2 regions of the Rossellomorea sp. RS05 genome follow, and region 2 is predicted to be linked to the other one. Evidence: a T-box and tRNA genes for the amino acid it is inferred to sense, from the RefSeq annotation. Region 2 holds a T-box; the other holds one or more tRNA genes.
What was found. A T-box is a leader RNA that pairs with one kind of tRNA and senses whether it is charged. The one in region 2 lies ahead of ileS (isoleucine--tRNA ligase), so its partner is inferred to be a tRNA-Ile.
Positions count from the first base shown of each region.

Region 1: it has a tRNA-Ile gene. The T-box ahead of ileS (isoleucine--tRNA ligase) is inferred to sense a tRNA for this amino acid. The anticodon was not compared.

Region 1 covers NZ_JBDKWY010000003.1:369,119-372,494, reverse strand. Annotated here, with positions in the region: partial or broken rRNA gene ABJ225_RS11780 (23S ribosomal RNA) at 1-42, shown strand, start outside; rRNA gene rrf (5S ribosomal RNA) at 157-273, shown strand; tRNA gene ABJ225_RS11770 (tRNA-Val) at 283-358, shown strand; tRNA gene ABJ225_RS11765 (tRNA-Thr) at 465-540, shown strand; tRNA gene ABJ225_RS11760 (tRNA-Lys) at 599-674, shown strand; tRNA gene ABJ225_RS11755 (tRNA-Leu) at 685-769, shown strand; tRNA gene ABJ225_RS11750 (tRNA-Gly) at 773-847, shown strand; tRNA gene ABJ225_RS11745 (tRNA-Leu) at 859-947, shown strand; tRNA gene ABJ225_RS11740 (tRNA-Arg) at 963-1,039, shown strand; tRNA gene ABJ225_RS11735 (tRNA-Pro) at 1,044-1,120, shown strand; tRNA gene ABJ225_RS11730 (tRNA-Ala) at 1,129-1,204, shown strand; tRNA gene ABJ225_RS11725 (tRNA-Met) at 1,244-1,320, shown strand; tRNA gene ABJ225_RS11720 (tRNA-Ile) at 1,325-1,401, shown strand; tRNA gene ABJ225_RS11715 (tRNA-Ser) at 1,417-1,509, shown strand; tRNA gene ABJ225_RS11710 (tRNA-Met) at 1,530-1,603, shown strand; tRNA gene ABJ225_RS11705 (tRNA-Asp) at 1,748-1,824, shown strand; tRNA gene ABJ225_RS11700 (tRNA-Phe) at 1,845-1,920, shown strand; tRNA gene ABJ225_RS11695 (tRNA-His) at 1,931-2,006, shown strand; tRNA gene ABJ225_RS11690 (tRNA-Gly) at 2,015-2,088, shown strand; tRNA gene ABJ225_RS11685 (tRNA-Ile) at 2,100-2,176, shown strand; tRNA gene ABJ225_RS11680 (tRNA-Asn) at 2,187-2,261, shown strand; tRNA gene ABJ225_RS11675 (tRNA-Ser) at 2,266-2,356, shown strand; tRNA gene ABJ225_RS11670 (tRNA-Glu) at 2,365-2,436, shown strand; gene glgB (1,4-alpha-glucan branching enzyme) at 2,729-3,376, shown strand, end outside.
Region 2 covers NZ_JBDKWY010000001.1:726,894-730,269, reverse strand. Annotated here, with positions in the region: gene ileS (isoleucine--tRNA ligase) at 1-1,988, opposite strand, end outside; T-box leader at 2,040-2,254, opposite strand; gene ABJ225_RS03740 (hypothetical protein) at 2,318-2,725, opposite strand; gene ABJ225_RS03735 (tautomerase family protein) at 2,888-3,277, shown strand.

The sequences.
Region 1 (3,376 bases), on a different contig from region 2:
ACATGGAGCTGACTGATACTAATCGATCGAGGACTTAACCAAAAGTAAGACGAAGGAGGCGCTTCGCGTCTCCCGGACTGGACGATACGCCGGTAATGATTGACTATCAACCCTTTATCTAGTTTTGAAAGAACAATTCTTTCAATGGAATACCTGTCTGGTGACATTGGCGAAGAGGTCACACCCGTTCCCATGCCGAACACGGAAGTTAAGCTCTTCAGCGCCGATGGTAGTTGGGGGATCTCCCCCTGTGAGAGTAGGACGTCGCCAGGCGGTACATACGGAGGATTAGCTCAGCTGGGAGAGCATCTGCCTTACAAGCAGAGGGTCGGCGGTTCGATCCCGTCATCCTCCACCATAGTTTTTTCACGAAGCGTTAGCGAAGTGAAAATAACTTACCGTAAAGAAGCTTTAACCTTTGCAATGTAGCTAAGGCAAAGCAAAAAGAATACACCATACACCTTGCCGGTGTAGCTCAACTGGTAGAGCAACTGACTTGTAATCAGTAGGTTGGGGGTTCAAGTCCTCTTGCCGGCACCACTTTTTTTATGTTTAATTGTATTTTTTATAGGGCATAACCCTATTAGGTAATCAGCACGAGCCATTAGCTCAGTTGGTAGAGCATCTGACTTTTAATCAGAGGGTCGAAGGTTCGAATCCTTCATGGCTCACCATTTATATCATGCGGGTGTGGCGGAATTGGCAGACGCACCAGACTTAGGATCTGGCGCCGCAAGGCGTGGGGGTTCAAGTCCCTTCACCCGCACCATATGCGGAAGTAGTTCAGTGGTAGAACACCACCTTGCCAAGGTGGGGGTCGCGGGTTCGAATCCCGTCTTCCGCTCCATAATTGCCCTAGCCGGGGTGGCGGAACTGGCAGACGCACAGGACTTAAAATCCTGCGGTAGGTGACTACCGTACCGGTTCGATTCCGGTCCTCGGCACCAGTGAATTTCATATATGCGCCCGTAGCTCAATTGGATAGAGCGTTTGACTACGGATCAAAAGGTTAGGGGTTCGACTCCTCTCGGGCGCGCCATGATCGGGAAGTAGCTCAGCTTGGTAGAGCACTTGGTTTGGGACCAAGGGGTCGCAGGTTCGAATCCTGTCTTCCCGACCACTTTCTTTGGGGCCTTAGCTCAGCTGGGAGAGCGCCTGCTTTGCACGCAGGAGGTCAGCGGTTCGATCCCGCTAGGCTCCACCATTTATAATGTTAGAGAACCAGGAAATACTCGTTTTACGAGGCGGTGTAGCTCAGCTGGCTAGAGCGTACGGTTCATACCCGTGAGGTCGGGGGTTCGATCCCCTCCGCCGCTACCACTAGGGACCTTTAGCTCAGTTGGTTAGAGCAGACGGCTCATAACCGTCCGGTCGTAGGTTCGAGTCCTACAAGGTCCACCATAGTTCTCACCATACGGAGGAATACCCAAGTCCGGCTGAAGGGATCGGTCTTGAAAACCGACAGGGGTGTCAAAGCCCGCGGGGGTTCGAATCCCCCTTCCTCCTCCATATTTTTCATCTTTTATCGTCGCGGGGTGGAGCAGTTCGGTAGCTCGTCGGGCTCATAACCCGAAGGTCGCAGGTTCAAATCCTGTCCCCGCAATACCATGTTGATCCGTTAGGATCGGGATGTAGTGACTGCAATACATATGTAATGATCTTTCTTTTCGCTAACGCGAATACTATTGATAGCTATTTTGCTATCGCAGCATATTGATCTTTATTTTCGCTAACGCGAAAAAAAGTTGGTCCGGTAGTTCAGTTGGTTAGAATGCCTGCCTGTCACGCAGGAGGTCGCGGGTTCGAGTCCCGTCCGGACCGCCATTTATATTTTATTAAGATGCGGCTCAGTAGCTCAGTTGGTAGAGCAATGGACTGAAAATCCATGTGTCGGCAGTTCGATTCTGTCCTGAGCCACCATATGTTCATGGCGATTGTGGCGAAGTGGTTAACGCACCGGATTGTGGTTCCGGCATTCGTGGGTTCGATTCCCATCAGTCGCCCCATTTTTTTTGCGGGTGTAGTTTAATGGTAAAACCTCAGCCTTCCAAGCTGATGTCGTGGGTTCGATTCCCATCACCCGCTCCATTTTTATTTGTGGGCCTATAGCTCAGCTGGTTAGAGCGCACGCCTGATAAGCGTGAGGTCGGTGGTTCGAGTCCACTTAGGCCCACCATTTTCATTATTCCGCAGTAGCTCAGTGGTAGAGCTATCGGCTGTTAACCGATCGGTCGCAAGTTCGAGTCTTGCCTGCGGAGCCAATATGGGGAAGTACTCAAGTGGCTGAAGAGGCGCCCCTGCTAAGGGTGTAGGTCGGGCAACCGGCGCGAGGGTTCAAATCCCTCCTTCTCCGCCATAAAAAGCGGCCCATTGGTCAAGCGGTTAAGACACCGCCCTTTCACGGCGGTAACACGGGTTCGAATCCCGTATGGGTCATAATACGAAAAAGATGTGTCGAGGAAATCTTCGACACATCTTTTTTTTGCATGGATTGGCATTGATTTTTATATCTACCTGGTTTCAACTTGTAATGCGTTTGAAATTTTTAAAATATTTCGACAAATAACGACAAACAAAAGGATAGAAATGGGATGAAAACCTTGTCATTCGAGGGTTTCATCCTTTTTTTGGTGTTTTTCGTGGTGAGCTAACAAATATTGTCGCAAATGGGAGATGATGAAATGAAGGAATTCTTATATGATGAAAGAAATAAGTAAGGAGATTGATGATGGTAGGTGAGGATATGGACACGTTGTCCCTAACAGATTATGACGTTTTTTTGTTTCATGAAGGGAATATGCAGCATGCCTATCGTTTTATGGGGTGCCATGTGAAAGCAGGCATTTCAACTGATTTTTGCGTTTGGGCTCCCGAGGCAAGATCGATTTCAGTGGTTGGTTCTTTCAACAACTGGAACGGAAGGGGATTTGAGCTTAAGAGGATCAATCAGGAAGGTGTATGGATGATCCGGGTTGATGAAGACTTGACCGGCTCAACGTATAAATATGAGATTGTGACTGCTTCAGGAGAACGTAGGATGAAAGCTGATCCATATGGGTTCTCCTCTGAAGTCAGACCGCGAACTGCAAGTGTGGTGTACGACCTTGAAGGGTTTAAGTGGAGCGATCGCGATTGGATGAAGGTGAAAGAGAAACATAATCGATTTGATCAACCAATGTTCATATATGAAGTCCATTTGGGAACATGGAAAAAGAAGAGGGATGGCAGTTTTCTTACCTATTCAGAGCTCGCGGATGAACTGATTCCGCACGTGAAGGAACACGGCTTCACCCATATTGAAATCCTGCCGGTGACCGAGCATCCATTCGATCGTTCGTGGGGCTATCAGGGGACAGGCTATTATGCTCCCACAAGC
Region 2 (3,376 bases):
GAATAGGTGAATGAATCGATTTTTGCATACATGGTGTAGAACGAATGAACATTCACCAGAGTGTCGACAACCTTCGATTTCGCTTCGAGCACTACTCTTTCAGAGAAACGTTTATTATTCCAAGGTGCACTATCGGCAAGGAGAGACCATCTTAGAGCATCGGCACCGAACTTAGTGACAAGGTCCATCGGATTCAATGCATTCCCTTTACTCTTAGACATCTTCCTGCCCTCGCCGTCTAATATATGGCCTGTAGCAAGTACCTTCTTATAAGGAGCCTTCCCCGTGAACAAGGTGGAAACAGCCAATAAGCTGTAGAACCAGCCCCTGGTCTGGTCTATCCCTTCACAGATAAAGTCTGCCGGGAATTGCTTTTCAAATCGTTCCTGATGCTCGAATGGATAATGCTGTTGTGCATAAGGCATGCTTCCACTGTCGAACCAAACATCAATCACCTCGGGTACCCGTGTCATAGAGCCTTCACATTGATCACAGGAGAGATGGATGTGATCGACAAATGGTTTATGCAGCTCAACGGAATCGATCTCTTCCACAGAGCGATTACGCAAGTCTTCGATGCTTGATGGTGCGTATTGATGACTGCAAGATTCGCAGATCCAGACAGGAAGTGGTGTGCCCCAATAGCGATTCCTGCCGATATTCCAATCCACCATATTTTCAAGGAAATGACCGAAACGACCTTCCTTAATATGCTCAGGGTACCATTCCACTTGTTCATTATTTTGGATGAACTGATCCTTCAAAGCCGTCGCGCGGATGAACCAGCTCTCAATTGCGTAGTAAAGAAGCGGTGAATCACAGCGCCAGCAATGGGGATAGCTATGCTCATATTTCTCTTTATGGAACAGGAGCCCTTCGGCTGCAAGATACTTCACGATATCCACGTCGCAGTCTTTGACAAACCGCCCTTGGAATGGGGGGACGGCATCCGTATACTTTCCTTGTCCATCTACGACATTCACAAATGAAAGTCCATGATCTTTCACCAGCTGGTAATCATCTTCTCCGTAAGCAGGAGCGATATGCACGATCCCTGTTCCACTATCGGCAGTGACAAATTCCCCTGAAACTACGATATTTCCTTTTTCAGGACTCACAAATGGAAAAGGTGGGACATAGGCAGTTCCCTCCAATTCACTGCCCTTGAATCGGGATACAATGGGTGCTTCTTCAGAAAAATGCTTGTCTTTCAGGCTTTCGGCAACGATGTACGTATCGCCGTCACTTTTTACTTTTACATATGTGAGCTCCGGATTAACAGCGAGGGCAATATTCGCCGGTAGCGTCCAAGGCGTGGTCGTCCAGCCGAGGATGAATTCATTATCGCTTCCCTCGATGCGGAATTTTGCGGTAGCAGAGAGATCCTTGACATCTTTATAGCCTTGAGCAACTTCATGGGAACTGAGTGTAGTCTGACAGCTCGGGCAATACGGCGTGACCCGATGACCTTTATAAAGGAGATCCCGTTTGTGAAGGTCGCTGAGGATATGCCACACACTCTCGATATAGTCGTTCTCCAAGGTTACATACGGATCATCCATATCTACCCAATACCCTATTGCCTCCGTGAACTCCCTCCACTGTTTCTCATAATGAAAGACGCTGTTCTTGCATTCATTGATGAACTTTTCCACTCCGTAGTCTTCGATCTGCTGTTTACCTGAGATGCCGAGCTGCTTTTCCACTTCCAGCTCAACCGGTAATCCATGGGTATCCCACCCTGCCTTGCGATGCACCTGGAAACCTTGCATCGTTTTGTATCTTGCAACAAAATCTTTGATGACCCGTCCCAGAACATGACCGGCATGGGGCAGGCCGTTGGCTGTCGGTGGTCCCTCATAAAAAACAAATGTTTCTTTTCCTTCCCGCTCTGAAATTGACTTTTCAAACGTATTTGCTTCCTTCCAATAGTTCTGGATCCGCTCTTCACGCTTATGCGCTTTTTCTAATACATCGACTGTTTTCATCTTGTACCCTCTTCCTCCTGGATAATGAAACAAAAAAATCCGCCCCTTATAAAAAGGGACGGATGTTATTCCGCGGTACCACCCATCTTCCGTACATCTGTACGGCACTCGGTCAACACAGTAACGGCTGTGCACCGATCCTGCCTAAGCTTCCTTCAACAGGACTTCTCGGGGGTGATTTTCCGGAAGGTTCTCCACCGCTTTCCACCAACCAGCGGCTCTCTTAAGGAGGATTCCTTCTGTACTCTTCCCGTCATGGAATTTAAATATTTCCAAAAGAATACACCCTCGCCTTGTAAAAGTCAATCAATTCTTCCTTATTCATCCTTTCAGTATTTAAGAAAGGTGGTCACACTACGGTCAGTCAAATACCTTTTGGTGGCCAGGTTATTCAACCATTTTTTTTGATTCAGCTTATAGGTACCATGCTGATCCTGATAGGTCTTTTGATGAAGATTCACCGTTACGGCTTCCTCTCTTCTATTCATGGCCACTACTCCCTTTTTCCCTTCACAATATTCATACAGCTCCACTACATCACCTATTGTCATAAGCTCATTCAACAACATCAACAAAGGAAGGTCATCATCATATGCCTCATAGAGATACGGCAAGGTGACAGGTACATCCTCTCTATAGTGTTCCGCGGAGGTCAGACCGACCCCGAATTCTTCTTCCCATCTGGCGGATTCGGCGTCGATATTCCTGATTGTGGCAATCAAAATGTGACAGGTCACACACATCTTCCTCTCAACAACTCTAAATATAAATGGATTTATTTCCATTATGTATGGAATGACCCGTAATTTTCAAGTAATTCATGCCGTCATTCATTACCATGTTTAACGTTGCTCTAAAGTGGTATCTTATCGTTATCATCAAGAATAGGAGGCGATTGTATGCCATTGCTCACATTCGATCTAATCGAGGGAAGGGACCCTTCAACAGTAAAAAAAATCTTGGATAGCGCCCACCAAGCAGTCCTTGAGGCTTTTGGTGTTCCAGAAAGGGACCGCTATCAGATTGTTCACCAACACCCGAAGCATGAGATGATCATTGAAGATACGGGACTCGGATTCAACAGAAGTGATGATGTGGTCGTCATCACCATCACGAGTAAACAACGGACCGATCAACAGAAAAAGAAATTGTATCAATTGTTGGCTGAAAAACTTGAGAAGGATTGCGGTATCTCTCCAGACGATTTGATGGTCTCGATTGTGACGAATCGTGATGCCGATTGGAGTTTCGGTAAAGGGGAAGCTCAATTCCTTACAGGAAAGCTATAAGATCGATTGAAGAGGCTGTGCGGCTGCAGCCTCTTTTTTTGTGCTCCTTTCGTTCAAAAGGAAGACGATGGCTTCTGACAATGGATCAAGAAGCCACTT